Regions from separate parts of the Acidovorax sp. LjRoot74 genome, predicted to be linked through region 2. Evidence: predicted binding sites of a transcription regulator. Region 2 holds the regulator's gene; the other holds the start of a gene.
What was found. The regulator NrdR, encoded in region 2, represses ribonucleotide reductase genes. The targets are predictions, from matches to a motif close to CACNANATNTNGTG.
Positions count from the first base shown of each region.

Region 1 (14,948 bases), 2.8 Mb from region 2:
GTTTGTCGGTAAGTGCGGAGGCCATAGGGGAAGTTCCGGTGTTGCCTGCGCGCGATCAACGCGGTGGTTGTCTCGGGCAGGCTGCCAGGGCGCTGGCAGTGGGGGCAAAAGGCTAAACTGTGACCCATGATTTTAGCGAGTAGCTCCCCCATCAGCTGGCTGCTGGCCCTGGCCGCCGCGGTGGCATACGCCGTCCCGGCAGCCGCAGCCCCGCGCCTGGGCGCCGCAGCGGCCCGCAACGCCCTGCTGGTGGCCTGGGTGCTGCATGGCGCGGTGCTGGTGTGGGGCCTGTGGGGCGACACGCCGCGTTTTGGTTTTGCCCCTGCCTTGTCGATGACGGCCTGGCTGGTTCTCACGGTGTATGCGGTGGAGCGGCAGCTTTTCCCGCAGATGCAATCCCGCTGGGTGCTGGCGGGCCTGGGTGCCGCCGCCATCGTGCTGGCCATGGTCTTCCCGGGCCAACCCCTGCATGTTGCAGCATCCGCCTGGTTGCCGCTGCACCTGGCCCTGGGCATCGCCTGTTATGGCCTGTTTGCAGCGGCCGTGGTGCACGCCTGGCTCATGACCCGCGCCGAGCGCCACATCCGCCAGGCGGAAGATCCGCACAGCGGCATCCCCTTGCTCACCCTGGAGCGGCTGACCTTCCGCTTCGTGACCGCCGGTTTTGTGCTGCTCACCGCCACGCTGCTGGCCGGATGGCTGTTTGGCGAGACGCTGTATGGCCGCGCCTGGCGCTGGGACCACAAGGCCATCTTCTCCCTGCTGTCGTGGCTGACGTTTGCCACCCTGCTGCTGGGCCGTGCGCGTTTTGGCTGGCGCGGGCGCAATGCGGTTCGGGTGCTGTATGCCGGGGCGGCCCTGCTGCTCCTGGCTTATGTCGGCTCGCGTTTTGTGCTGGAAGTGGTTCTGGGCCGCAGCGCATGAAATACCTGGTCCTTTTCGTGGTCCTGGCGGTGGCCATCGGTATATGGCGCAGCCGCCGCGCTCCGGACGATGCAGCGCCCAAGCCATCCACCCCATCGCCACGCGCGCTGCCGCAGGACATGCTGGCCTGCGCGCATTGCGGCGTGCACATCCCCCAGGCAGAGGCCGTGATGCTCGGCAACCAGGCCTACTGCAGCACCGAACACCGGCAGCTGGGTCCGGCCTGAGCCATGCAAACCCTGCCTGCTGGCAACTACCTGGCCACGGTGGATGCGCCTTTTGTGCGCATGTGGCGTGGGTTCCTGACTGGCCGCCTCATGGTGGCGCTCGCCCTGCTGGTCCTGCAAGGCGCGGGGCAGGTCATCAACCAGGTCGCCGACCCCACGCTGCTCACACTGTGCGTGGCCTATCTGGTCGCCACCGTGGCCCTGCGCGTGCTGGCCCGACAGGGCCCACCTTCGCCTGGCGCGGGGCCGCAGTGGCTCCCGTCCATCGGCATCGACCTTGCTGCGATCACGGCCCTGCAGCTGCTGCATGCAGGCACCATGAACTACACGCCCCTGTTCGGCCTGCCCATCCTGATGGCAGCGGTGCTGGGCACACTCACGCTGGCACTGGGCACCACGGCAGGCGTCACGCTGCTGCTGCTGGGCTGGGCCTGGTGGACGGGCGTGCGCACCGGCGAAGACGAGGCGCAGCGCTACCTGCAAAGCGCACTCACCGGCACGGGCTACTTCATCGTGAGCTATCTGGTGCACCAGCTGGCGACCCGGCTGACGCGCGAGCAGGAAGTGGCGCAACAAAGCCAGATTGCGGCCCGCGTGCAGACCCAGGTGAGCGCATTGGTCATCCAGAACCTGACCGATGGCGTGCTGGTGGTGGACGAAAACGATGTGGTGCGTGTCGCCAACCCGGCCGGGCTGCAGCTGCTGGCGAGCGGCGCCTTGCCCGACCTGCCGCTGACGCTGCAGGCCGAATCCCCCTGGAAGCCATTGCTCATACTGGCCCGGCGCACTTTTCGCCACGAACAACCCCAGACGGCAGATGTGGACCTGCTGCACCCCGGCCAAAGCCCGACTGGCCTGCATGTGCGCACCTGGCTCACGTCCACCCGGGAGGCTGCTCGCGAAGCCCACACCGAACGGCTGTGTGTGATGTTCCTGCACGATCTGCGCGAAATGGAAGCCCGCCTGCGCACCGAAAAACTCGCAGCCATGGGCCGCATGTCTGCCGCCGTGGCCCACGAAATCCGCAACCCCCTGGCGGCCATCGTGCAGGCCAATGCGCTGCTGGAAGAAGACCTGCACGACCCCGCGCAAAAACGCCTGGCCCACATGGTCCAGCAAAACGCAGACCGGCTGGCACGCATTGCCGAAGAAGTGCTCGACATCGCCCGGGTGCAGCACCAGATCAGCCACGCGCCCGCGTCTACCCTGCAACTGGACGAGGCCATTGCCCAGATCTGGCACGACTGGCAAGCCCAGGACCCGGTGCAGCGCCGTGCGGTGGTCATGCTGGACACCCAGTCCACGCAGGTGGAGTTTGATGGCGAGCACCTGCGCCGCGTGCTGGTGAACCTGCTGGACAATGCCCTGCGCTACATGGGGCCGGAGCCCGACTCCCTGTGTGTTACCACACGCGCTACGCCAGCAGGCCAGATCAGCCTACAGGTGTGGAGCGACGGAGCCCCCATGGACAAGTCCGTGGAACGCCACCTGTTCGAGCCTTTCTTCTCTTCCGAGAGCCGCTCCAGCGGCCTGGGGCTTTATATTTGCCGCGAGCTGTGCCAGCGCCATGGCGCGTCCATCAGCTACCAGCGGCTGAACCGCACCACGCTGCGGGGCGAGACCGGAGGCAACGCGTTCACCGTGGGCTTCCGCCGTACCACCCGCCCTGCCGACGCCGCGACGCTGTTTGACACCATCGTGGTCTGAACCGGATTGCCATGAACGCCCCTGCTGCCTCCATCCTCGTCGTTGATGACGAACCCGATCTGCGCACCTTGTACGAGCTGACCCTGCTGCGCGAAGGCTACCGCGTGGAGACGGCGTCCAGCGTGCAGGAGGCGCGCGACCAGCTCAAGGCCCATCGCTTTGATGCCGTGATCACCGACATGCGGCTGCCCGATGGCTTTGGTATGGAGCTGCTGCAGGACCTGCGTGACCAGCAGCGCCGGGAGCGTTGCGTGGTCATGACCGCCTACGGCTCGGCAGAGAACGCGGTCGAGGCGCTGCGCTCAGGCGCCTTCGACTACCTGACCAAACCGGTGGACCTGAAGCAGTTCCGCTCGGTGGTGGCCTCGGCAGTGCAAGGCACCGGTGGGGTACCTGCCCCCCGTGCCACCCGCAGCCCCGGGCAGCAACGGCAAGCGGCGACGGCGGCCGAGCATGCGTCGGGCAACGCGGCGCTGGACAAGCTGGTCGGTGCGTCGGAAGCCATCCGCAACGTCAAGCAGCGGGTGGCCAAGGTCTCGCGCGGCATGGCGCCGGTTCTCATCCATGGCGAGTCAGGCACCGGCAAGGAGCTGGTGGCGCAGGCGCTGCATGCCAGCAGCCAGCGCGCCGACGGCCCCCTGGTGGCCGTGAACTGCGGCGCCATCCCGGAGAACCTGCTCGAAGCCGAATTTTTTGGCGCCCGCAAGGGCTCGTACACCGGTGCCACCCAGGACCGGGACGGGTACTTTCAGGCCGCACGCGGGGGCACCCTTTTCCTGGACGAAATCGGCGATCTGCCCCTGGCCATGCAGTCCAAGCTGCTGCGCTCCATCCAGGAGCGCAGCGTGCGCCCGCTGGGCTCCACCCAGGAAGAAACCGTGGATGTGCGCATCGTGAGCGCCACCCACCGGGATCTGGCTGCCGATGTACAGTCCGGCCGCTTCCGGCAGGACCTGTACTACCGGCTCAATGTGATCGAGATCGTTATCCCGCCACTGCGGGAGCGGCGCGAGGACCTGCCCGCGCTCTGCACGGCGCTGCTGTCCCGCATCGCCCAGGAGTCCGGCATGCCCGTGCCAGCCCTAACCGACCGTGCACTCGCTGCCATCGCCGCCCACCCGCTCACGGGCAATGTGCGGGAGCTGGAGAACCTGCTGCACCGCGCGGTGGCACTCAGCGATGGCGAAGAACTGCACGTCGATGGGCCGACTGGCACCACCGACGCGCAAGCGGTACGACTGGCAACATCACCCGCCGCCCCGCAACTGGCGCAGCCCACCGAGACAAGCGCACCGGATCACGCCAGCACCGCCTGCGCCCCGCCCCTGCCCAACGACCTGCAGGCATGGCTGGACCAGCAGGAGCGCGAGATACTGATCCGCGCCCTGAAAGAGGCCGGGTTCAACCGCACCGCCACCGCTGCACGGCTGGGCATCAGCCTGCGCCAGATCCGCTATCGCATCGCCCGCCTGAACATCGCCGTCCCGAACGACCAGGACCCGCATGACGACATTGGATGACGCCTGGCCAGCCGATCCCTGGGAGGGCGGCTGGCACCGCGCTGCGCACCGGCTGGAGTCCCCCAACCATGGAATGCGTCCGGAGGGGGGCCGGGGGGTCGATCTGATCGTGGTGCACTCCATCAGCCTGCCGCCTGGCGAATTCGGGACGGGGGCTGTGCAACAGCTGTTCACCAACACCCTGGACTGGAACGCGCATCCCTATTACCAAGGCATCCGGGGCCTGCAGGTTTCCGCCCATTTTTTTATCGACCGCATGGGTGTGCCTTGGCAGTTTGTGAACTGCGACCTGCGTGCCTGGCACGCGGGGCAGTCTTTTTATCGGGGGCGCGCCCAGTGCAACGACGACTCCATCGGCATTGAGCTGGAGGGACTGGAAGGCCTGGGCTTTGAGGCCGCCCAGTACCAGACACTGGCCCGGCTGTGCCAGGACATCGCGCAGCGTTATCCCATCGCCCATGTGGCGGGGCACGAACACATTGCCCCCGGGCGCAAGCAGGACCCTGGTCCCGGCTTCGACTGGGCCGTCCTGCAAAAGGCACTGGACTGGCCGCGCCACCAGTTCCCCCCAGCCGCTCCGTCCGGCACACCGCCGCCCCATTGACTGGCACTGTCGCCGCGAAGCGTCAGCGCGGTTTTTTTCTTTGTGCATTTGCACATTTTTTTCCATCCAAGCATTGCGCGGCCTCGGAGGTCAAATCCGCTGCCAGCGCCCACCATTTCAGGGTTTTCAGCACCGATCGCAACGCCCGCAAGGGCTTCGCGCCGGGTGCTCTGCTGGCTCTCCACAGGCCTAACACAGCTTGTTTCCCTTTTTCGACCCGCTTCAAGCGGTACACTACCGGTAGTGTCTTGAACACACACGACACACCATATATAGTGTGCGACAGACTAAAGTCCGGCGCTCCACTCTCCCATTGCGGCGGCACTCACGCCGCACTCCCACTCCAGACAGCCCACAGAAGAGGACACCCATGCAAGCTGCTTTGAACACGCCTTCCACCGCCCAGCCCGGCACATCAGATTCCCCCGAATCCCAAGCCACCCCTGCGGCAACGGCCAGCAATGCGTTCGCGCACCACCAGATCATTCGCCGCAATGGCGCTGTGGTGCCGTTCGAACCGCAAAAAATTGCAGTCGCCATGATGAAGGCATTCCTCGCAGTCCACGGAACACAGGGTGCTGCATCCGCCAGCGTCCGCGAAGTAGTTGACACGCTGACCCACAACGTTACCCGGGCACTGGTGCGCTCGCGCCCTGGTGGCGGCACCTTCCATATTGAAGACGTACAGGACCATGTGGAGCTGGGCCTGATGCGCGGTGGCCACCACGAAGTGGCCCGCGCCTATGTGCTGTACCGCGAGCGCCGCACCCAGGAACGTGCCCGCCAGAGCGACCAGCAGGCTCCTGTGGCATCTGCCCCTGTGCTGCATGTGATGGACGGTGACGCACGCATTGCCCTGGATCTGGGTCGGCTGCAGGCACTCATCGAATCGGCCTGTGTGAACCTGGGCGCGGACGTCAAGGCCGACCCCATCGTGGCAGAGACCATGCGCAACCTGTATGACGGCGTCCCCATGGACGAGGTCTACAAGGCGTCCATCCTGGCCGCACGCACACTCATCGAAAAAGACCCTGACTACACCTACGCCACAGCCCGCCTGCTGCTGCACACCATCGTGCGCGAGGTGCTGGGCAAGGAAGTGACCCAGGCCGAGATGGGCCAGGCTTACCTCGAATACTTCCCCCAATTCATCAAGAAGGGTGTGGACAACGAGCTGCTGGACGAGCGTCTGCTGCAGTACAACCTGCAACGCCTGGGCGCAGCCCTCAAGGCCGACCGCGACCTGAAGTTCGACTACCTCGGCCTGCAGACCCTGTACGACCGCTACTTCCTGCACGTCAAGAAGACCCGCATCGAATTGCCCCAGGCCTTCTTCATGCGCGTGGCCATGGGCCTGGCACTGAACGAGACCGACCGCGAAGCCCGCGCCATTGAGTTTTACGAAGTGCTGTCGTCCTTCGATTTCATGTCGAGCACGCCCACGCTGTTCAACAGCGGCACGCTGCGCTCGCAGCTATCCAGCTGCTACCTGACCACCGTGCCCGACGACCTGGACGGCATCTACGAATCCATCAAAGAAAACGCCTTGCTGTCCAAATTTGCCGGCGGCCTGGGCAATGACTGGACCCGCGTGCGCGCCCTGGGCTCGCACATCAAGGGCACGAACGGCGAATCGCAAGGCGTGGTTCCGTTCCTCAAGGTGGTGAACGACACGGCCGTGGCCGTGAACCAGGGCGGCAAGCGCAAGGGCGCCGTCTGCACCTACCTGGAAACCTGGCACCTGGATATCGAAGAGTTCCTGGAACTGCGCAAGAACACCGGCGATGACCGCCGCCGCACGCACGACATGAACACGGCCAACTGGATCCCCGACCTGTTCATGCGCCGCGTGATGGAAAAGGGCACCTGGACGCTGTTCTCGCCATCTAACGTACCCGATCTGCACGACCTGTTCGGCGCAGACTTCGAAAAGGCCTACGTGGCTTACGAAGCAAAGGCTGCACGCGGCGAGATCAAGCCCGCCAAGACGGTGCAGGCGACCGACCTGTGGCGCAAGATGCTGACCATGCTGTTCGAGACCGGTCATCCCTGGATCACGTACAAGGATGCCTGCAACGTGCGCTCGCCCCAGCAGCACGCGGGCGTGGTGCACTCGTCCAACCTGTGCACCGAGATCACGCTCAATACCAGCGACACCGAAACCGCCGTGTGCAACCTGGGTTCGGTCAACCTGCTGCAGCATCTGAAGAACGGGCAGATCGACCACGACAAGCTCAAGAAGACCATCACCGTGGCCATGCGCATGCTGGACAACGTGATCGACATCAACTACTACGCCGTCACCAAGGCCCGCGACTCCAACCTGCGCCACCGACCCGTGGGCCTGGGCGTGATGGCCTTCCAGGACAGCCTGTACGAACTGCGCATACCCTATGCGTCGCAAGAGGCCGTGGAGTTTGCCGACAAGTCGATGGAAGCCATCTGCTACTACGCCTACTGGGCCTCTACCGAGCTGGCCAAGGAACGCGGCAAGTACTCGAGCTACAAGGGCTCGCTGTGGGATCGCGGCATCTTGCCCTTCGACACGCTGGACATGCTTTCGCAGGCCCGCGGCGGCTATGTGGAAGTGAACCGCTCGTCCACGCTGGACTGGGATGCCCTGCGCAAAAAGATTGCGCAGGACGGCATGCGCAACTCCAACTGCGTGGCCATCGCCCCCACAGCCACCATCTCCAACATCATTGGCGTGGACGCATCGATCGAGCCTTCGTTCGGCAACCTGTCGGTGAAGTCCAACCTGTCGGGTGAGTTCACGGTCATCAATGGCGGCCTGGTGCGCGACCTCAAACGCCTGGGCCTGTGGGACGACGTGATGGTCATGGACCTCAAGCACTTCAAGGGTTCGCTGCACCCCATCGACCGTGTGCCGGCCGACATCAAGGCGCTGTACTCCACAGCCTTCGAAGTGGAGCCACAGTGGCTGGTCGAGGCCGCATCGCGCCGCCAGAAGTGGATCGACCAGGCGCAGAGCCTGAACATCTACATGGCTGGTGCATCGGGCAAGAAGCTGGACGACACCTACAAGCTGGCCTGGATCCGTGGCCTCAAGACCACCTACTACCTGCGCACACAAAGCGCCACGCACGTTGAGATGAGCACCGTGAACACACGCCAGCTCAACGCTGTGTCTTCCGGCAATGAAGGCGGTGCGCCTGCAGCATCTGCGCCCACACAGGCACAAACAAGCGCACTCGAAGCAGCGGCTGCCGCAGCTGCTGCGCAGTCCGTCGCAGTGCCCGCTACGGACGTGAAGTTCTGCGCCATCGACGATCCTGGTTGCGAAGCCTGCCAATAAGGACTTTGCGCACAACACCTCGGACTGCTTTGAGGTGTTGTGCCTGTGCTGTGAAGCAACAAAACGTTGCTGCACAACGCTGCAGTGCTTTCCTTTTTGCAGCACTGCTTTCATAATCCGAACACTGGAAAATCTATGTTGTCCTGGGACGAAGAAGTCAAGCCCTCATCGCAAAATCAACTGGACGGTGGACTGAACAAGAGCCACCCGGCGGAACAGCCGCCCCTGTCTTTCCAGACCCCCACCTTGCAGGCCGTGCACGCATCCATGACTGCCTCTGCAACCACCCCGGCTACTGCAGCGGTGGCCCCCGCACATCGGCGCGTCAATGCGGCCGACAAGCGCATCATCAACGGCCAGACCGACGTCAATCAACTGGTGCCGTTCAAGTACAAGTGGGCGTGGGAAAAGTACCTTGCCACCTGCGCCAACCACTGGATGCCGCAGGAAGTGAACATGACGCGCGACATCGCGTTGTGGAAGGACCCCAACGGCCTGACCGAAGACGAGCGCCGCATCATCAAGCGCAACCTCGGCTTCTTCGTGACCGCCGACTCGCTGGCCGCCAACAACATCGTGCTGGGTACCTACCGCCACATCACGGCGCCCGAGTGCCGCCAATTCCTGCTGCGCCAAGCGTTCGAGGAAGCGATCCACACGCACGCCTACCAGTACATCGTGGAGTCGCTGGGTCTGGATGAAAGCGAGATCTTCAACGCCTATAACGAAGTCCAGTCGATCCGTGACAAGGACGAGTTCCTGATCCCCTTTATCGAGGCGATCATGGACCCCAACTTCCACACCGGCACGCCCGACACGGATCAAACGCTGCTCAAATCGCTGATTGTGTTTGCCTGCCTGATGGAAGGCCTGTTCTTCTACGTCGGCTTTACGCAGATCTTGGCGCTGGGCCGCCAGAACAAGATGACCGGTGCCGCCGAACAGTACCAGTACATCCTTCGCGACGAATCGATGCACTGCAACTTTGGCATCGACCTGATCAACCAGCTCAAACTCGAAAATCCTCACCTGTGGACCGCAGAGTTCAAGGCCGAGATCAAGGCGCTGTTCCTCAAGGCCGTGGAGCTGGAGTACCGTTATGCCGAGGACACCATGCCACGTGGCGTGCTGGGCATGAACGCCTCCATGTTCAAGGGCTACCTGCGCTACATCGCCAACCGCCGCGCGACGCAGATCGGACTGGAGACGCTGTTCCCCAACGAAGAAAACCCGTTCCCGTGGATGAGCGAGATGATCGACCTGAAGAAGGAGCGCAACTTCTTCGAAACCCGGGTTATTGAATACCAGTCCGGTGGTGCGCTGTCCTGGGACTAGCACCCGTTCGCATCACACCACCATGGATTTTTACACCACGCTCCTCACAGAAAGCGCCCCAGAGCGCCGCCGTGGAGGGCGTTCCCGTGTTCATGGAGATGGAGTTTTCATCCATCTCCATGGATCGCTTTCTGTCCACAGCAGACAGAGAGTGCTCTTTGCAAATTGACCCAAGGAGAACATGATGGCAACTGCGAAAAAACCGGCCGCTAAGAAGGCAGCCCCCGCGAAAAAAGCTGCAGCGGCAGCAAAACCTGTAGCAGCGAAGAAAGCTGCACCTGCCAAAAAGGCAGCAGCACCGGCAAAGAAAGCCGCTCCCGCCAAGAAGGCCGTAGCAGCGAAAAAGGCCGCGCCTGCCAAGAAGGCAGCAGCACCGGCAAAGAAAGCCGCTCCCGCCAAGAAGGCCGTAGCAGCGAAGAAGGCCGCACCTGCCAAGAAGGCAGCAGCACCGGCAAAGAAAGCCGCTCCCGCCAAGAAGGCCGTAGCAGCGAAGAAGGCCGCACCTACCAAGAAGGCAGCAGCACCGGCAAAGAAAGCCGCTCCCGCCAAAAAGGCTGTAGCAGCAAAGAAGCCAGCAGCGCCCGCCAAGAAGGCCGCTCCTGCCAAAAAGGCAGCCGCGCCCGCCAAGAAGGCCACCGCCAAGGCCCCCGCCAAGAAAGCTGCACCGGCCAAGAAGGCCCCCAAGGCGCCTGCCCCTGCGGCCGCTCCAGCCGCACAAACCACCCTGAATCCTCAGGCGGCTTGGCCGTTCCCTACGGGCAACAAGCCCTGATCCTGGCGTATCACACGCTCAACCCGGTGCCTGTGCACCGGGTTTTTTTATGCCTGCACTGGACTATGGATGGACAAGAGGCCAACGACCAGGAACGAACAGTGGCAGCAGACCCCAAAAGACATACCGAGCCTGAGCAGTCAGCGGCCCATACCAGCATCCATCACTCCACCACAAAGTCCAGCGTGTAGTTCTGGGGTCCACGCTGTGCGATTTTCAGGGCCCCGACACGGTTACCCAACTCAGCACAGCGCGCCAGCGTCCACCCCTTCTCCAGGCCAAAGAGCAGCGCGCCACGCCAGGCATCGCCACACCCCGTAGGGTCCACCACCTGTGCAGGCACCACGGGGGGAACATGGGTCTTTTCTCCCTCGACCCACACCTCGCAACCTTCGGCCCCCAACGTCACCACCAGACCTTTCACCTTGCGCGAGATATCGGCCAGGGTCCAACCCGTGCGATCGCACAGCATCTTGCCTTCATAGTCGTTGACTGTCACCCAGGACGCCTGCTCAATAAACTGCGCCAACTCTTCCCCACTGAACATGGGCAGCCCCTGTCCGGGATCGAACACAAAAGGAATGCCCGCCGCCACGAACTGAGCAGCATGCTGAAGCATGGCATCGCGCCCATCCGGCGCAACAATCCCCACGCTCGCCCGGGTGTCTGCATCAATGCGATTCTCATGCGCCTGCATCATGGCGCCCGGATGGAAGGCCGTGATCTGGTTGTTGTCGCGGTCCGTCATGATCATGGCCTGCGCGGTATAGGTGTCCTGCACCTGGCCCACATAGCGGCAACTGATGCCCAACGATTCCAGGCGTTGCAGATAGTCGGCCCCATCGCTGCCCAGCATGGCCATGGGCAAAGGTTCACCACCCAGCAGTTTGAGGCTGTAGGCAATGTTGCCCGCACACCCACCGAAATCCCGGCGCAGCGAAGGCACCAGGAAAGACACATTGAGAATGTGCAACTGGTCGGGCAGGATCTGCTCAGCAAACCGCCCCTCGAAGGTCATGATGGTGTCGAACGCCAGGGAACCACAAATAAGGGCAGCCATAAAAATAAATCAGTCAGTCGGTTGGTAGAAATTCAGGGGTAAAACGCCAGCAGCCGGTACCCCGCGACACGCGCGCCGCCAGTGGTCACGATCACAGATACCGATGTGCTCCACTCGCCGCGTGCGGGCAGTTCAGCCGGAGCGGCCATGTCCGCCGGCAGCAGCACCCGGCGCAATACAGGCTGGTCCTGCGCATCGGTCAAGGTCAACTCCACGGCCGGCATGGCCAACGGGATATCAGCTTTGCTTTTCATCGCCAGTGCCAACTGGTAGCTGTCTCCCCGGGCCTTGTTAAAGGAAGAACTGTCGATCACCACATCGGCGATCTGGCGCTGTGGGGCGATCTCACACCGCAAGGGCTCGCACAACTGGAGCAGCCAAGGTCTCGCACGCGCGTCCATGGCAGCAATGCGGTCACGCTCCTGAATAGCCACCTGCAGCACCAAGCCCACCATCAAGACCAGCGACACAAGCACCAGCGCCGCTCGCACTGCAGGCTTGCGCCAGAAAGCCTTGCGCCGGGCGGCGACCACAAAGCTGACCTCAGGCTCTGCATCATGCCCCTCACCCTCTTCTTTTTCTTCCGCCTGGCTGGGCAGGGGCTTGCGCACGCGGGCCTGCAACACAGCGGCAGGGGAATCATCTGCCACCAGCTCCAATGTGGTCGCCGCCTCCTCCGCCACAGGCAGCTGCACAAAGTCCACCGAGGGCAGAGGTTGCGGCAGCAATCCAGGGAGCACAGGCGCTGCCGACGAGGCATCGGGCACAGCACCACGCAAGTCTGCAGGAGGTTCGGCAGATGCCGGTTCAGGTTCCGGCGATAGAGAATCCTCACCCTCACTGGCCGGGGTCTTGACGATTTCCGCCAGGGCCTTGTCTTCCCCGCGCTCATCAGGAATCACCTGCCCCACAGGCCAGACGGAATCATGCAGGTCAGCGGCCGGAAGCTCATATCCCCCGTGGGAAACCTCGGCAACCTTGGGCGCATCAACAACGCCGGGCACCAGCAAAGACGGCGCACCATCTTCGGCAGCGGCCTCTACAGCGGCATTCAACATCGGTTTGGCAGCAGCATCCTCTGTAACCGGAACCTGCAACGTTGGCTGTTCCCAAGGCGCAGCGGTGGGAGTGAGCACCTTTTCCGGCAAGGGCACCGAGGTAGACCGCCACGCAAATGGCGCGGTGGGCGCTAGGCCCAAGGCGTTTTCCTCGGGCACCTCTGCCCCTACAGCCAAGAATGCGGGCACGGTGGGCGCCGGAATGTCCAGCACAGGCATCGTCGGCGCCAGAGGTGCAGCAGCCACAGACGGCGTGGCAACGGCATGACGCCTGCCGTCGTCGGCACGCGCAATGAAGCGCGCCTCGTCATCGACCGCTGGAGCCTCCCGGACACCCCCACCTAACGCGGGAGGAACCGGCGGGGCCGAACCGCCCCCCCAGGCGCGTCCTGCATCGGCTTTGCGAACCGCAGAGGCTGGAGCTGGCCGCACGTCCGTGAGCGACACGTCCGGCAAAAGTGCGGGCGGCGCCACAGGCAACAAATGCGCCGAGGCGTCAAACACCTCCTTGCATTGCCCACACCGCACCCACCCCTCCGAGATGCGCAATTGGTCCGCCACGACCTTGAAAGAGGTGGCGCAGGACGGGCAGCGAGTGATCTGGCTCATCAGCGGTGGATTGTAGGGGCCGCGTTGTCACTACGGCCCAGGCATAACACGCGCAGGCTCAGCAGGCGCGAATGAGTCCGGCGAGCCCGAGCAGGCCGCCAAACCGTGCCCGATCCAGGGGCAAAGCACAGCCATAGCGCGGGCTATGGCGAGCATTGGCAACAGCGGACGGGTGTGTTTTGGCGGGATGAGCGGGCATGGCGGGTTCCTCCACACCGTCTCAGCGCTGGGCGGTCATCAGGATCCAGCCATCTTCGGTATCTGCCACTTCCAGCCGAACCCATGGCGCATAGGCTTCCTTGAGTTCGTCTGCCTGGCGCTCCAGAATGCCTGCGAGCACCAGGTGCCCACCCGGCGCCACATGGGCACACAACAAGGGCGCCAACACCCTCAAGGGGGTAGCAAGAATGTTGGCCAACACCGTCTGGTATTCGCCCCGCGCCTTGTCGGGCAGGCCTGTGTTCAGCTGCACGCCGTTGGCCTGCGCGTTCTGGGCGGCGGACTCCACGGCAGCGGGGTCAATGTCCACAGCATCAATGTCCGTAGCGCCGAACTTGGCCGCACCAATGGCCAGAATGCCGGAGCCGCAGCCATAGTCCAGCACCCGGCCAAGCGGGTTGCCCGCCCCCGGCTGCACTGCCCCATTGCGCGCAATCCAGCGCAGGCACATGCGTGTGGTGGGGTGGGTGCCGGTACCAAAGGCCAGACCCGGGTCCAGGCGGATGCTGCGCACGGCCTGCGCGGGCAGCTCGTGCCAGGTGGGAACGATCCAGAAATCCGGCGTGATGTCCACCGGGGCAAACTGCGACTGTGTGAGCCGCACCCAGTCCTGCTCGGCGACCTGCGCCACACCCAGCACCTGACAACCCACAAAGAAGTCCTGGACCACCAGCAGCTGCTGCGCTTCGCGCGCCGCCACCTCGGACGGGAACAGCGCCACCACACGGCTGCGCTGCCAGCCGTCCTTGGGTGGAGGCATGCCCGGCTCGCCAAACAGCGCCTGCTCGGCATCTGTCTGGGCGTCGGCATCTTCTACCGACACGCTCAGCGCATCGAGCGCATCCAGCGCGTCGCTGACCGGCTCGATACAGTCCTCGGGGCACATCAGACTCAGCTCAAACATGGAACGCCTCTCAGAAAAATGAAATGCTGACCCCTGTTGCCAAGGGCCAGCATGTGAAACTGCCAGGTGCCGTCTTCAGCGCTTGTGCTGCGACAGCCACTCTTCCAGGTAGTGGATGTTGGTGCCACCCGCCATGAACTTGGCGTCCACCATCAGTTCGCGGTGCAGCGGCACGTTGGTGTTGATGCCTTCGATCACGGTCTCGGACAGCGCCGTGCGCATGCGGGCCAGGGCCTGCTCGCGCGTGTCGCCGTGCACGATGATCTTGCCAATCATCGAGTCGTAGTTGGGCGGCACGAAGTAGTTCGAGTACGCATGCGAATCAACACGCACACCAGGGCCGCCTGGTGGGTGCCAGGTCGTGATGCGCCCGGGCGATGGGATGAACTTGTACGGGTCTTCCGCGTTCACGCGGCATTCGATCGCATGACCGCGAATCTCGATCTGGCGCTGGGTGAAGGGCAGCTTCTCGCCGGCCGCCACCATGATCTGCGTCTTCACAATGTCCACGCCGGTGATCCATTCGGTCACCGGGTGCTCCACCTGCACGCGGGTGTTCATCTCGATGAAGTAGAACTCGCCGTTTTCGTACAGGAACTCGAACGTGCCCGCGCCACGGTAGCCGATCTTCTTGCAGGCGGCTACGCAACGCTCGCCGATCTTCTCGATCAGCTTGCGGGGGATGCCGGGGGC
Region 1 covers NZ_CAXUTI020000001.1:4,698,931-4,713,878, forward strand. The annotation lists gene ffh (signal recognition particle protein) at 1-25, opposite strand, end outside; gene ACSQ3O_RS22355 (cytochrome C assembly family protein) at 127-924, shown strand; gene ACSQ3O_RS22360 (PP0621 family protein) at 921-1,151, shown strand; gene ACSQ3O_RS22365 (ATP-binding protein) at 1,155-2,858, shown strand; gene ACSQ3O_RS22370 (sigma-54-dependent transcriptional regulator) at 2,870-4,378, shown strand; gene ampD (1,6-anhydro-N-acetylmuramyl-L-alanine amidase AmpD) at 4,362-4,982, shown strand; gene ACSQ3O_RS22380 (hypothetical protein) at 5,005-5,217, opposite strand; gene ACSQ3O_RS22385 (ribonucleoside-diphosphate reductase subunit alpha) at 5,353-8,298, shown strand; gene ACSQ3O_RS22390 (ribonucleotide-diphosphate reductase subunit beta) at 8,434-9,633, shown strand; gene ACSQ3O_RS22395 (histone) at 9,818-10,405, shown strand; gene ACSQ3O_RS22400 (carbohydrate kinase family protein) at 10,569-11,465, opposite strand; gene ACSQ3O_RS22405 (DUF3426 domain-containing protein) at 11,498-13,132, opposite strand; gene prmA (50S ribosomal protein L11 methyltransferase) at 13,353-14,255, opposite strand; gene accC (acetyl-CoA carboxylase biotin carboxylase subunit) at 14,331-14,948, opposite strand, start outside.
Region 1: the regulator NrdR is predicted to act here: its motif matches at 5,247-5,260, upstream of ACSQ3O_RS22385 (ribonucleoside-diphosphate reductase subunit alpha).

Region 2 (14,948 bases):
TGCAGTCATTGGGGTGGCATCATATCGGCCATGTCCTTTCTAGAGCGTGCTATGCACTTTTACGTACCCACGTTGGGCCACAAGGCCCGTGATCGCAAGGCGCAAGCCGCCGCCAAGGCTGGGGCCTTGGCAAGGGTTGCAACGCAGCGAGCGCTGGCCTTGTGGCCCAACCCTTCGGGAAAGCCGGGGAAAGGACCGGCCACGTTGTTGCAGAACGCTTGCGGTATCCATACCGCGGCGCGTCCTGTGCCTAGTTGCCGGGCCTTTCCCCGGCTTTCGTGGGCACGTAAAAGTGCATAGCACGCTCCAGACAGTCGCATCACGCACCGAAGCGTTGATCAATGAACTGTCGCACTTCCCGTGGAAGACCACGGCCCAGACGCTGCGTGAACGCTTTCGCGAGGACCACCTGGGGCTCACGGCCAGCAGCCTGACCTTCACCACCATCCTGGCGCTGGTGCCCTTTTTTACCGTGGCGCTGGCGGTGTTCACCGCGTTCCCCATCTTCGGCAAGCTGCAGGATGCGCTGCAGGGCTGGCTGGTGAGCAGCCTGGTGCCCGACAGCATCTCGCGCCAGGTGATTGGCTACCTGAATCAGTTTGCCTCCAAGGCCAGCGGCCTGGGTGTGGCGGGCTTCAGCATCCTGCTGGCCACGGCGTTGGCGCTGATCCTGACCATCGACCGCACGCTCAACGACATCTGGCGCGTGCAGCGCCTGCGCCCGTTGGGGCAGCGGGTGCTGATCTACTGGGCGGCCATCACGCTGGGCCCGTTGCTGATGGGGGCGAGCCTGGCGCTCACCTCGTATGTGATGTCGGCCTCGGGCGGGCTGGTCAAGCGCCTGCCCGATGGGGTGCAGCTGCTGTTCGATTCGATCCAGTTTGTGGTGCTGGCGGGCGGCATGGCCTCGCTGTACCACTACGTGCCCAACACGCCGGTCAAGTGGCGCCATGCCTGGACGGGCGGGCTGTTTGTGGCCGTGTGCATCGAGCTGGCCAAGAAGGTGCTGGCGCTGTACCTGGGCAAGGTGCCCACCTATTCGGTGGTGTACGGTGCGTTTGCCACGCTGCCCATCCTGCTGGTGTGGATCTATGTGGCCTGGGTCATCGTGCTGCTGGGGGCGGTGGTCACGGCTTACTTGCCCAGCCTGCTGGCGGGCGTGGCGCGGCGTGGCACCGTGGCGGGCTGGACGTTTCAGTTGGCGGTGGAGGTGTTGCAGGAGCTGCACCGCGCGCGCAGCCAGCCCATGAAGGGCCTGCGCCCCAGCCAGCTGGCGCAACTGCTGCGCGTGGACGTTCTGCAGCTCGAACCCGTGCTGGAAGCGCTGACCGCACTCGACTGGGCGGGCGAGGTGGCCGATGCGGCGGTGAGTGCCTCCGACGTGCCCGAGCCGCGCTATGTGCTGCTGGCCGACCCGGCCCACACCCCGTTGGCGCCCCTGGTGCAAAAGCTGCTGCTGGAGCGTGCACCAAGCCTCGGCCCGCTGTGGGAGCGCACGGGCCTGGAGACCCTGCATATGGCTGATGTGCTGGAAGTCACTGCGCAGGCCAGATGATCTGTTACTGTGCTTATTTGCTATTAAATATATAGCTTAAATCGCATGATGGACGCGCGGTAGCGCCCATTTTTCTTTGAATTTGTCTGTCAGAACGACACCTTGCCCGTCCAGATGTCCTTGTACATCACCCAGTCGCCCATGAAGCTGTAGAGCGGGCGCTTGAAGCTGGCGGGCTTGTTCTTCTCGAAGCCGAAGTGCCCCACCCAGGCAAAGCCATAGCCACAGAGCAGGCCATACAGCAGGTACTGCGGCTTGCCCGTGGTCACCAGCATGGCCAGGCAGACCAGGGTAAGCGTCGAGCCCACAAAGTGCAGGCGCCGGCAGGTGCGGTTGCTGTGCTCGGTGAGGTAGAAAGGGTAGAACTCCGCAAAGCTCTTGAAGCTGCGTGGGTCGGTGGGCGTGTGGGGGGCGCTGATGTCCATCGTTGTCTCCTGGTGGGCGGTCTGCTTGTGATCTATGGGTGATCCTTGAGCCATCTGTGTGTGGCTTTGCTTGCGCGCAGACTCCCCGGGGGGCTGCGCCGCTGCCAAACGATTTATACGCTCAAGCTCGGGACAATGCTGTGCCGTGATGGACAGGGGTTGCTGAGGCTTGTGCATGAACAGGTTCTGCCACCATGGCCATGATGACTTCTGCTGAATCCACCACCCACACATCTTCCCCCGCCGTGGACCGCGAGCGCGCCATCGACGCGCTGCGCGGCTTTGCGCTGCTGGGCATCCTCATGGTCAACGCGGGCAGTTTTGCATCCACCTACTTTGGTGTGGGCGTGGCAGACCCGGCCTTCTCCCGGCCTGTGGACCACGCCGTGCGCTGGCTGGTGAGCCTGGTGTTTGAAACCAAGTTCTACCTGCTGTTCTCGCTGCTGTTTGGCTACAGCTTTGCGCTGCAGATGGATTCGGCGGAGCGCTCCGGCAGTGCCTTCGTGCCGCGTTTCCTGCGCCGCCTGCTGGGGCTCTTGCTGCTGGGGCTTGCGCATGCCTGGCTGCTGTTTGCGGGCGACATCCTGGTCACCTACGCGCTGCTGGGCGTGCTGCTGTTGGCCTGGCGCGGGCTGAAGCCCGCCGCTGCCACCGTGCTGGCCCTGGCCCTGCTGGGCATGGTGGCCGGAGGCTGGGGCCTGCTGGCCTGGCTGGTGGCGCATGTGCCGCCCGTGGAGGTACCGCTGGCCGAGCTGCATGCCAAGGCCGAGCAGGCCGCACAGGCTTACCGTGCCAGCGCCCTGGACACGATCGCCCAGCGTGGGCGCGACATGGCCGAAGGCGTCTGGTTTGTGCTGGTGTTTGTGCAAGGGCCCTGTGCGCTGGCCATGTTCCTGCTGGGGCTCGCAGCGCACCGCTCGGGCTACCTGGCCCGGATGGCGCAGCAGCCTGCGCACCTGCGCCGGTGGATGCTGTGCTGCCTGCCGGTGGGCGTGGCCGGGGCCTTGTTCTACGCCACGGCGCAGGTCGGCGTCAGCAGCGTGCAGCAACCTGAATACGTGGGGCTGGCCGCACTGGCAGTGGGCCTGGCCACGGCGCCGCTGATGGCCTTTGGCTACGTGGCGCTGCTGCTGTGGTTGTTGCAGCGCAACCCCTTGGGCCAGCGCCTGGGCGCTGTGCTGGAGCCTGCCGGGCGCATGGCGCTGTCCAACTACCTGCTGCAGTCGCTGGTGGGGGCGCTGGTTTTCACGGCCTATGGCTTGGCACTGGTGGGCCGGGTGGCGCCCTGGTTGGTGGTGCTGGGTGTGTTCATGCTGTACGCGGCCCAACTGGTGTGGAGCCGCCGCTGGATGGTCACACACGCCTATGGCCCGGTGGAGTGGCTGCTGCGGGCCTTCACGCTCTGGCAATGGCCCGCTTGGCGGCGGGCTGCGCGCTGACCTGCGGTGCGGCAGGCCAGCGACAGGGTGGGCCTGGCGAGAGTCAGCGGGCCAGAAAGTCGCGCAGCGCGAACAGCGTTTCTTCCGGCGCCTCGGTCATCTGGTTGTGGCCCACGGGCAGGTGGGTTATCTGCACCTGCTTGCCAGCCGCTTGGGCAGCCTTGACGAGGCCCTGTGCCGCCTTGGGCGCCGTCATCTGGTCCTGGCTGCCCAGCGCAAACAGCACAGGGCAGGTGAGCGCCGCCATGGCCGCCTCGCCACCCGCATAGCTGTCACAGGCAACGAAACCCCGGTGAAACACGTTGACGGCCGGGTTGCTGCGCAGCACCTTGCGGCCCAGTGCCATGCCTGCGCCAAACACCCAGGTGCCCGGGCCCAGGGCCGACGGGGGCGCTGACAAGGTGCTGCGTGAGAACACATTGACCATGCGCATCGCTTTCTCCGGGTCGGTCTGCGAGGCCTCGATGAGTGCGGGCGACACCTTCATCGGAAACGCCGTGCCCACCAACACCAGGTGGCTGATGCGGTCCTTGAGCCGCGCGGTGGCTTCCATCGCAATCAGCGAACCCCAGCTGTGGCCCACCAGCGCCGCGCGCTGCACGCCCGCAGCATCCAGCAGCGCGCCGATGAAGTCCGCGCCTTGTTCCACCGTGGCGGGCGCATCGCCGCCACTGCGGCAGTGGCCGGGCAGGTCAATGGCCAGCACGTTCCAGCCGTGGTTGGCCATGTAGCGGCTTTGCAGGGCCCACACGCTGTGGTCGTTAAGCACGCCGTGGATGAACACCACGGTAGGCTTGGCGGCATCGAAGGCCTTGCCGCCGGTGTAGCAGTAGATGGCGGCGCCGTTGACTTGGATGTGCATGGTCAGGCCCCCGCCTTTTCTGCGGCTTTGAGCGCGCGTTTCAGGTCGTCAATTAGGTCGTCGGCGTCTTCGAGGCCAATGGACAGGCGGATCGTGCCCTGGCTGATGCCCGCGCCCGCCAGCGCGTCGTCGCTCATGCGGAAATGCGTGGTGCTGGCCGGGTGGATCACCAGGCTGCGGCAGTCGCCCACGTTGGCCAGGTGGCTGAAAACCTTGAGGGTTTCGATGAACTTCTTGCCCTGCTCGCGGTTGCCCTTGAGGTCAAAGCTGAACACCGAGCCCGCGCCGCGTGGCAGCAGCTTTTGCGCCAAGGCATGACTGGGGTGAGACTCCAGCAACGGGTGGCCCACGCGCGACACAAACGGCTGCGCGGCCAGAAATTCGACCACCTTCTCGGTGTTGCGCATGTGCTGCGCCATGCGCAGCGGCAGGGTTTCAATGCCTTGCAGGATCAGCCAGGCGGTGTGCGGGCTCATGCAGGCGCCAAAGTCGCGCAGGCCCTCGCGCCGCGCGCGCAGCAGAAAGGCGCCCACAGTGCTTTCTTCAGTGAACACCATGTTGTGAAAGCCATCGTAGGGCTGCGTGAGCTCGGCAAACTTGCCGGCCGACTTCGGACCGTCCCAGTCAAAGCTGCCGCCATCCACCACGATGCCGCCTACGACGGTGCCGTGGCCCGAGAGAAACTTGGTGGCCGAGTGGTAGACCAGATCTGCACCGTGTTCAAAAGGCTTGATGAGCCAGGGCGAGGTGAGGGTGGAGTCCACCAGTAGCGGCACGCCCGCCTCGTGCGCTATGGATGACACGGTGGGGATGTCCAGCACATCCAAGCCGGGGTTGCCCACGGTCTCGCCAAAGAACAGCTTGGTGTTGGGGCGCACCGCAGCGCGCCATCCGTCGATGTCGCCGGGCTTCACGAACGTGGTCTCGATGCCGAAGCGCGAGAGTGTGTAGTGCAGCAGGTTCTGCGATCCGCCATACAGCGCCGTGCTGGCCACGATGTGGCTGCCCGCGCCCATCAGCGTGGCAATCGCCAGGTGCAGCGCGGCCTGGCCGCTGGCGGTGGCAATGGCGCCCACACCGCCTTCCAGGGCGGCCACGCGCTGCTCCAGCACCGCGTTGGTCGGGTTGCTGATTCGGCTGTACACATGGCCGCCGCGTTCCAGGTTGAAGAGGGAGGCTGCGTGGTCGCTCGATTCGAAGACGAACGAGGTGGTCAGGTGGATGGGGGTGGCGCGTGCGCCGGTGGCAGGGTCGGGGCTCGCGCCTGCGTGCAGGGCCAGCGTGTCAAAGCCAGGGTCTGAATAACCGGGCATCGGGTGTCTCCCATGTTGTCAATGCAGGCGGGCATTGTGGGCTATATTTGGTAGCAAATTGTCTATAGCGCCTGCCGCGCTCCTCTCGCCCTCTCGGAGACCCAGCACCATGAAAGTCAGCGACATCCTTCGCGTCAAAGGCAACACCCTCTACACCGCCTCGCCCGACGAGCCGCTGGCGGGTGCCGTGGGCCTGATGGCCGAGCGCGACATCGGCTCGCTGGTGGTGATGGAGCATGGCGACCTGGTGGGCATGCTCACCTTCCGCGAAGTGATCCAGGCGCTGGTCAAAAACGGTGGCAACGTGGGCACGATGCTGGTGCGCACGGCCATGGACGATGCGCCCCTGACCTGCACGCTCGAAACCGACATGGACGAAGTGCGCCGCATGATGCTGGACCGCCACGCCCGCTACATGCCCGTGATGGACAAGCGCATGCTCATGGGCGTGATCAGCTTCTACGACGTGGCCAAAGCCGTGGTGGACAGCCAGAACTTCGAGAACAAGATGCTCAAGGCGTATATCCGCGACTGGCCTGCGGAAGAGGAAACCTTCAAGGGCGATGCGAACACGCCCTGAAGTGCCTTTCGCCCCCACGACTGCTCGCTTGCGAGCTGTTGCGTGGAGATAAAAACGGGCAGCTTTTGATCACCGTGGCTTGTGGATGCGCGCGACTTCGCGTGTCCAGCTGCTGTCCCGGGTTACTCCGTTGGGCAGGCTGAGCTTTGCTTGGCGGACATACTTCAGGATGGTTCCTCTGTGGTCCACCCAATAAGTCAGCTTGCCGGACAGGCCGCTGAACGTCTGCAAACTGGCTTCGACGCGGTACGCGTACATGGTGCCAGCAGGCACGGTCACTTGTTCGTACGCAGTCACTTTCATGTCCTGCTCCACCCATCCTGTATTGCCCAGCAGCGTAGGCGTGTTTCTTGGCAGAGTTTGCTGTGAACGGCTGACCCATCTTTTGCCAATCTGAAACTCATCTGCAGGTAGCGCCTGAAGAGGGGGGTCGAATTCGATACCCATGTCATTTCGTACGGTGCCACCAGCAAGGGTCACGACCTGTTGACCGCCGTTGACTTCGACAAAACCGTCCTTGATTGCGGTGACTCGGATGGTTTCCCGGCGTGTTTCCAGTTTGGTGAGGTAGTCGCGGTACACGTACTCGACTTCGTCTCCGACCTGAACGTCTCTTTGCGCAGAGTGGCGTCCCTGCACAGGAGTGGGGGTGATCTGGGGTTTGGATAGCTGGTCCAATCGACTTTGAGCGGCTTCACTCACCATCCCGTTGGGATAGGTCTGCAAAAACGCATAAAAATCGTCTGGGTTGCGCGATTGCTTGATGCGATCCCACTCCGTTTTCTCGCGGAGGAACAATTGATCGCGCTCTTCAGGCTTGGGTTTAGGGAGCGGTGCAATCGGCGTGGTAGCACCTGGGCCTCTGCCATCGTTGAAGACAAAGTCTTCTTCGAGGCTGGTGCTCTCCCACGGAATCTGTTGCCCCCGGCTTTTTTGCCGCACCTGCAGGCGCACGCGCTTGAAGACATCCTCGATGCGGGAAACCGGCTTGGCCAGTTCCTGCAGCAGGTAGCCGGTGTACAGGCCATTGCTGCCTTCGCCGTCGTCTGCGGTGTTGCCCGGTGCCGTCGCGTAGGCGAGAAAAGTCCCGGGCACGGCGTCGATTTGCGCCAACCCCTTGGCTGACGCGGTGCCGTCGTAGGGGTTGTTCCGGCAGGCATCAAGCACCAGGATGTTGACCCGGTTGCCCGCCTGCTTGAAGGCGTTGATCACCGCATCCACATCCACGGCCTGTGCGACCACATCGTTCTGTGTCTTGGGCTGTGCATCCACAGGCACCATGTAGTTGCGCCAGTTGATCTGCAGCCCGTGGCCTGCGTAGTACAGCATGCCGACCCCGTTCTTGCCCTGCAGCCGCTTGCGGGCGTCGTCAATGGCTTCGGTCATCTGGCCCCGCGATCCGTCGCGCAACTCCAGTACCTGAAAGCCCAGCTTGCGCAGCTGCTCGGACATCGCCTTTGCATCATTGGCAGGGTTGGACAGCGCGGCGGTGCCTGGGTAAGCCGAGTTGCCGATGACCAGTGCGATCCGTATGTCCACGGGGGCATTGGCCTGCGCCGAGGCCGCCAGCGCGCCCAGGGCCACCAGCCCACGCGCAAAAAACCGTTGTGCATGCCGCGATACTGCGAAGACCTGGATCACTGGCCGCTCCTCCAAACTTGTTTTGCGGGCCCACTATATCGGCATAGGTGCCGTCCGCCAATCAGAAAAGGGCGTGGCCAGCGCCTCTGCAATCCGTGCGTCTGGAATAATCCAGCCTATGAGCGGCAACACCATCGGTACCCTATTCGCAGTCACCAACTTTGGTGAATCCCACGGCCCAGCCATTGGCTGTGTGATCGACGGCTGCCCGCCCGGCATGCTCCTTTCTGAAGCCGACATCCAGGCCGACCTGGACCGGCGCCGCCCCGGCACCAGCCGCCACGTCACGCAGCGCAATGAGCCGGACGCGGTGGAGATCCTGTCGGGTGTGTACGAGGGCAAGACCACGGGCACCCCTATTGCTTTGCTGATCCGCAACACCGACCAGCGCAGCAAGGACTACAGCAACATCGCCGAAAGCTTCCGCCCGGGCCATGCCGACTACACCTATTGGCACAAATACGGCATCCGCGACCCGCGGGGCGGCGGCCGCTCTTCGGCCCGCCTCACGGCGCCCACGGTGGCTGCAGGTGCCGTGGCCAAGAAGTGGCTGGCGCAGCAATACGGCGCCGAGTTCCGCGCCTGCATGACTCAGCTGGGCGAGCTGCCCATCCCTTTCGAGAGCTGGGACCACGTTCGCAACAACCCTTTCTTTGCCCCCGTGGCCGATGTGCAGCAGTTCGAGGATTACATGGACGCGCTGCGCAAGGCGGGTGATTCGTGCGGCGCGCGCATCCGCGTGCAGGCCACCGGCGTGCCGGTGGGCCTGGGCGAGCCGCTGTATGACAAGCTCGACGCCGACATTGCCCATGCCATGATGGGCCTGAACGCGGTGAAGGGCGTGGAGATTGGCGCAGGCTTTGCCAGTGTGGCCCACCGGGGCACCATGCACGGCGACTCGATGACGCCGCAGGGCTTTCGCACCAACAACGCGGGTGGTGTGCTGGGCGGCATCAGCACGGGGCAGGACCTGGAGGTGAGCATTGCCATCAAGCCCACCAGCTCCATCATCAGCCCGCGCGAATCGATCGATGTGCATGGCAAGAGCACCGAGGTGATTACCAAGGGTCGTCACGACCCCTGCGTGGGCATTCGCGCCGCTCCGATTGCCGAGGCGCTGCTGGCGCTGGTGGTGATGGAGCATGCCCTGCGCCACCGCGCCCAGTGTGGCGACGTGGTGCCGCCCGTGCCGCCCATCCAGGCCTCGTTTCTGTAACACCAACTCTTACCGTCCCAGGGGCGGTCCCTCTGTATGAGCAACCGCTTGTTCCGGGCCTTCCGCCGCCGGGCGCTGGCCGCATTGGCCGTCCCGCTGTGGCTGGCGGGCTGCGGCAGCATGGCGCCCACCGCACCCGTGGCGGGCAGCGCGCCGTCCCACATCGATATCACCCTCATCGGCTTCAACGACCTGCACGGTAACCTGGAGCCGCCCCACATGGCGCACCGGGTGCAAGGGCCTGCGGGCCCGGTGCTGGCGCCTGCCGGGGGCATGGCCTACTTCGCCAGCGCCATGGCGGCCCTCAAGGCACAGTCCCGCCACCACGCGGTGGTGTCGGCGGGCGACATGGTGGGCGCCTCGCCGCTAGTGTCGTCGCTGTTCCTGGACGAGCCCACGATTGAAGCGGTCAATCGCATGCAGATCGACTTCAGTGCGGTCGGCAACCACGAATTCGACCGGGGCTGGCGCGAGCTGCTGCGGCTGCAGAACGGTGGCTGCGAGAAATTCACCTCGCGCGAGCCCTGCCGCATCAGCAAGCCTTTTCAGGGAGCCCAATTTGGCCTGCTGGCGGCCAACACGGTGCGCGAGGATGGACGCACCCTGCTGCCCGCCACGGGGCTCAAGCGGTTTACTGAAGGCGGCGTCACCATCACCATGGGGTTTATTGGCCTCACGCTGCAGGCCACGCCGACCATGGTCAGCCCTTCAGGCGTGGCAGGGCTGCGGTTTGAAGACGAGGCTGCCACGGCCAATGCGCTGATCCCGAAACTCAAGGCCCAGGGCGCCGATGTGATCGTGGTGGCCATCCATGAAGGTGGCGGCACCACCGCCGGCGTGCAGGAGACCAGCTGCGCAGGCCTGTCGGGTGACATCGTGCCCATCCTGGAGCGTCTGGACCCGGCAGTGGATGTGGTGGTGTCCGGCCACACGCACCAGGCTTATGTTTGCGACTACAGCCGTGTGAACCCGGCCAAGCCGTTCTTGCTGACCAGTGCAGGCCAGTACGGCACGCTGCTCACCGACATCCAGCTGCGCGTGGATACGCAGACCCGCCGCGTGATCCGCAAGGCGGCGCGCAATGTGGTGGTGCAGGGCGAGGCCTTCACGGGCGCCCAGGGCCTGGTGCCCCTCACGAGCGCCGTGCCGACCTTTCCCGCCGATCCCGGGGTGCAGAAAATCATCGACACCTACCGCGCCGCTGCCGTGCCGCTGGCCCAGCGGCCCGTGGGGCAGGCGAGGGGCCCCATGCGCCGCCAGCCCAACGCGGCGCTGGAGAGCGTCTTGGGCAATCTGGTGGCCGACGCCCAGCTGCTGGCCACGCGCTCGCCCGAAGACGGTAGTGCGCAGTTGTCGTTCATGAACCCCGGCGGCCTGCGTGCCGACCTGGTGCCGGATGAACAAGGGCTGGTGCGTTATGGCCAGCTGTATGCGGTGCAGCCCTTTGGCAACCAACTGGTGGTCAAGACCTTCACGGGTGCGCAGATCCGCGCAGTGCTGGAGCAGCAGTTCGCCAGCGCGGGCAATACGGTGCAGCGGCCCCGGGTGCTGTCGGTGTCCAGCGGCTTCAGCTACCGCTACGACCTGAGCCAGCCCGCCGGGGCGCGCATCAGCCACATGGCGTTGAACGGTGCGCCGATGACAGACACGCAGTCAGTGCGTGTGGTGATGAGCAGCTTTCTGGACAGCGGCGGGGACAACTTCACGGTGCTGACGCAAGGCCAGGACCGGCGCGTGGGCGAGCTGGACCTGGATGCGCTGGAGGCGTACTTCCGCCAGCAGAGCCCGGTGGCGCCACCCGCGACGGACCGCATCATGCGCGTGGGCCGCTGAGGCGGGGCCGCACTGCGGTCGTGGCTTAGGTCATTCGCTGAGGCATGGGTCAGCTGCGGCGGCGCAGCGCACCCAGCCATTGCAGCGGGTTGAAGCCGGTGACCAGCCCGGTCGCCACCAGCACCAGCGCGCCGCCCCAGAGCATGCCTGGCCCCAGGGCCTCGCCCAGAAAAATATGGCCCCAGGCCACGCCAAACAGCGGGATCATGAAGGCCGAACTCATGGCGGCCACCGGCGAGACATGCTTGAGCACCCGCAGGTTCAGCCAATATGCCAGGCCCGAGGTCACGATGCCCATCACCGCCACGGCGGCCAATGCCCCAGGCGTGAAACGCGCTTCAGGCAGGCTCCAGGCCGCGCCCGGCAGCAGCAGCACCAGGGCCGCGGCGTGGATGCCCGCCGCAATCGACAGCGGCGACATGCGCTGGGTGGCACGTTTCATCCAGGTGGTCGAGATGCCGTAGCAGGCCGATGCCGTCACGCAGGCCACCGCCGCCAGCAGCAGGGCGGGGGTTGGCTCCACCGGCCCCAGCTGTACGATGAGCGCCACCCCGGCGAAACCGCTGATGCAGCCCAGCCATTTGCGTGCACTCAGCGTGTCTTCCTTCATCCAGGCGGCGGCGATCACGCCAAATGGCACGGCCATGGTGTTGAGCAGCGAGCTGTAGCCAGCAGGCAAATGCAGGGCCGCCCAGGCGTACATCGAAAAGGGCAGGGCGACGGTGAGCGTGCCCAGACCGAACAGCTCGCGCCAGTGGCGCCAGGGCCAGGACTCGTTGGCAATGCGCATGATGCCAATCAGCGTGAGCGTGGCCAGGCCAATGCGCAGCGCAGCCATCACATTGGGGCCCAGCACGGGGCTGGCGACGCGGATGAAGAGGAACGAGGCGCCCCACAGGGCAGACAGCAGCACCAGCTGCAGGAAGTGGCGGGTTTTCACCGCAGGGATTGTCGGGCACGGGCGCAGGGCGTGCTGCTGGCTCGAACGAAAAATATCGAGCCAAAATGGCTTTCTGAGCGCGCCCAGTAAGCCTTGGTAGCTATATTTTCAGGAGTGAATGGCCTTGTAGCTTCGGGGGCAGCGCTGCGTGTTGTCCAGGCAGGGCAGGTGGGTGGCTTGTTTTTGCTATGCTATTGATAGCTATCGGTGCTTGATGGGCGCGCGGTGGTGGCCAAAAAAGCTTGAACTCATGCCTGCTGGGCAACTGGGGCGCGGTGCGCGGCTACTTGCGCACTTCATCGACCATGGCGCGGAAGTCGTCGATGTCTTCAAAGCTGCGGTACACGCTGGCAAAGCGAATGTAGGCCACCTTGTCGAGCTTCTTGAGTTCGCGCATCACCAGCTCGCCAATGCGGCTGGAGATCACCTCGCGCTGGCCCAGGTTGAGCAGCTTTTCTTCAATGCGCTCAATGGCCGTGTCGATCTGGTCGGTGCTCACGGGGCGCTTGCGCAACGCCAGGTTGAACGAGCCGAGCAGCTTGCTGCGGTCGTATTCAATGCGCCGACCGTCTTTCTTGACGATGGCCGGGAAGTTCACTTCCGGCCGCTCGTAGGTGGTGAAGCGCTTGTCGCACGCGCCGCACTGGCGGCGGCGGCGGATGAAGACCCCATCCTCAGACACCCGCGTTTCAACGACTTGCGTTTCGAGGTGGCTGCAGAAGGGGCACTTCATGGACGCTGAGAACCGGCTTGCTTAGCGGTAGACCGGGAAACGTGCGGTCAGGGCGTTGACCTTGGCGCGCACGGCGGCGATGTTGGCTTCGTCGCGGGGGTTGTCCAGCACGTCGGCAATCAGGTTGGCCGTGATGCGGGCTTCTTCTTCCTTGAAGCCGCGCGTGGTCATGGCGGGGGTGCCAATGCGCACGCCGCTGGTCACCATCGGCTTTTCAGGGTCGTTGGGGATCGCGTTCTTGTTGATGGTCATGTGGGCAGCACCGAGCACGGCCTCGGCTTCCTTGCCGGTGATGCCCTTGGCGCGCAGGTCCACCAGCATCACGTGGCTTTGCGTGCCGCCGGACACGATGCGCAGGCCGCGTGCGGTCAGCGTCTCGGCCACGACCTTCGCGTTCTTGGCCACTTGCTCTTGATAAGCCTTGAACTCGGGCTGCATCGCTTCCTTGAAGGCCACGGCCTTGGCTGCGATCACGTGCATCAGCGGGCCGCCTTGCAGGCCGGGGAAGATGGCGCTGTTGATGGCCTTTTCGTGCTCAGCCTTCATCAGGATGATGCCGCCACGGGGGCCGCGCAGGCTCTTGTGCGTGGTCGATGTCACCACGTCGGCGTGGGGCACGGGGTTGGGGTACACGCCCGCAGCGATCAGGCCGGCGTAGTGGGCCATGTCCACCATGAAGATCGCGCCGATTTCCTTGGCGATCTTGGCGAAGCGCTCGAAATCGATGTGCAGGCTGTAGGCGGATGCACCAGCCACGATCAGCTTGGGCTTGTGCTCGCGGGCCTTGGCTTCCATCGCGTCGTAGTCAATGGCTTCGTTCTTGTCCAGGCCGTAGCTGACCACGTTGAACCACTTGCCCGACATGTTCAGCGGCATGCCGTGGGTCAGGTGGCCGCCTTCGGCCAGGCTCATGCCCATGATGGTGTCGCCGGGCTTGAGGAAGGCCAGGAACACGGCTTCGTTGGCAGATGCGCCGCAGTGGGGCTGCACGTTGGCGGCATCGGCGCCGAAGATCTTCTTGACGCGGTCGATGGCCAGCTGCTCGGCCACGTCCACATGCTCGCAGCCACCGTAGTAGCGCTTGCCGGGGTAGCCTTCGGCGTACTTGTTGGTCAGCTGGGTGCCTTGCGCCCACATCACGGCGGGGGAGGCGTAGTTCTCGCTGGCGATCAGCTCGATGTGGTGCTCTTGCCGGGCGTTTTCAGCCTGGATGGCGGCAAAGAGTTCGGGATCGGTTTGCTCGACAAGAATATTGCGGTCGTACATGGTTTGGCAGTCCTAAGAACTTGTGTCCCTTGAAACAAGGGCTGCCCAGGCGAACGGCTGAACGCAGCGGGTGGCCCCGTGCGGCACGCTTCCCAGTGGTTCACAAGGGGCGGGCCCTTGCCGGTTTCCACGTCAGCGGCAGCACCCTGGTGTGGGATGCAGCGCCTATCGCCAGTCGCGTACCTTGCTAGTGTAGCCGACGCGGTAGCGCATTCCTCAAAGGCCCGACAGCAGGGCCACCTTGTCGGTGGCCGCCGAGGGCACCACTGCAGGGGCAGCAGCCGGGATGCTCTGCGCGGGCGCCTGGGTGGACAGCGATGGTGGGGGATTGAAAGGCATGGCCCGGCCGTTGGCCACCTGGCGCAGCCGGAAATGCTCCGCCATCACCTTCGCCGCGTAGCCACCATCGTCGGCCATGTTGGCCGCGCCCACGTAGTAGCGCAGGCCGCCCTCGACAGAGCCAGCACGCGCAATGCACTCCTGCAGCACCTTGACGCCCACGCGCAGGTTGCTCACCGGGTCAAAGGCGGCAAAGTGGCCGCCGAAGCTCTGGTACTTGTCGGTGTGCACGCGGGTCATGACTTGCATGAGGCCCTGGGCGCCCACGGCGCTCTCGGCGAACGGATTGAAGCTCGACTCGATGGCCATGATGGCCAGGATCAGCGTGGGGTCGATCTTGGCACGTGTGCCAATGTCGTAGGCCTCGGCCACCAGCACGCTGAGCGGCTCGGGGGCCACGCGGTACTTCTTGCTGAGCCAGAAGGCCACCGCTGCCTGCTCTTTGGGCAGGTCCTTGGGGTTGGCGGCCGTGGCGCGCTCGCTGGCTTCGGGCTCGATGGGCATGCCCAGCATTTCCACCTGGCGGGCTTGCAGCCAGCCCATGAGGCGCTCTTCGCCTGCCTGGCGCAGATCGGGCCGGGCCGTGAGGGCAATGATTATGAAAGCAACGGCAAGGCCGATGAGGGCAAAGCTGTTGTGGGTGATTTCAAGAAAACCTTCGGTCACATCGGCCGCGAAGGTTCGCACGCCGGAGACTATTTTTCCTGACGCTGTCATAGCTCTTCCTTTCTGAGACGCAGCGGGAAGAGGGGCAGTCGCGAGGACTGCACCTACCCGGCAATTCGCCTGGATTGGTACGCCATCAA
Region 2 covers NZ_CAXUTI020000001.1:1,928,186-1,943,133, forward strand. The annotation lists gene ACSQ3O_RS08820 (DUF2069 domain-containing protein) at 1-9, opposite strand, end outside; gene ACSQ3O_RS08825 (YihY family inner membrane protein) at 293-1,555, shown strand; gene ACSQ3O_RS08830 (Mpo1-like protein) at 1,645-1,980, opposite strand; gene ACSQ3O_RS08835 (DUF418 domain-containing protein) at 2,175-3,419, shown strand; gene ACSQ3O_RS08840 (alpha/beta fold hydrolase) at 3,463-4,281, opposite strand; gene ACSQ3O_RS08845 (O-acetylhomoserine aminocarboxypropyltransferase) at 4,284-5,594, opposite strand; gene ACSQ3O_RS08850 (CBS domain-containing protein) at 5,704-6,174, shown strand; gene ACSQ3O_RS08855 (caspase family protein) at 6,244-7,815, opposite strand; gene aroC (chorismate synthase) at 7,934-9,031, shown strand; gene ACSQ3O_RS08865 (bifunctional metallophosphatase/5'-nucleotidase) at 9,068-10,864, shown strand; gene ACSQ3O_RS08870 (DMT family transporter) at 10,914-11,813, opposite strand; gene nrdR (transcriptional regulator NrdR) at 12,088-12,537, opposite strand; gene glyA (serine hydroxymethyltransferase) at 12,559-13,803, opposite strand; ZMP/ZTP riboswitch at 13,840-13,992, opposite strand; gene ACSQ3O_RS08885 (transglycosylase SLT domain-containing protein) at 14,020-14,859, opposite strand.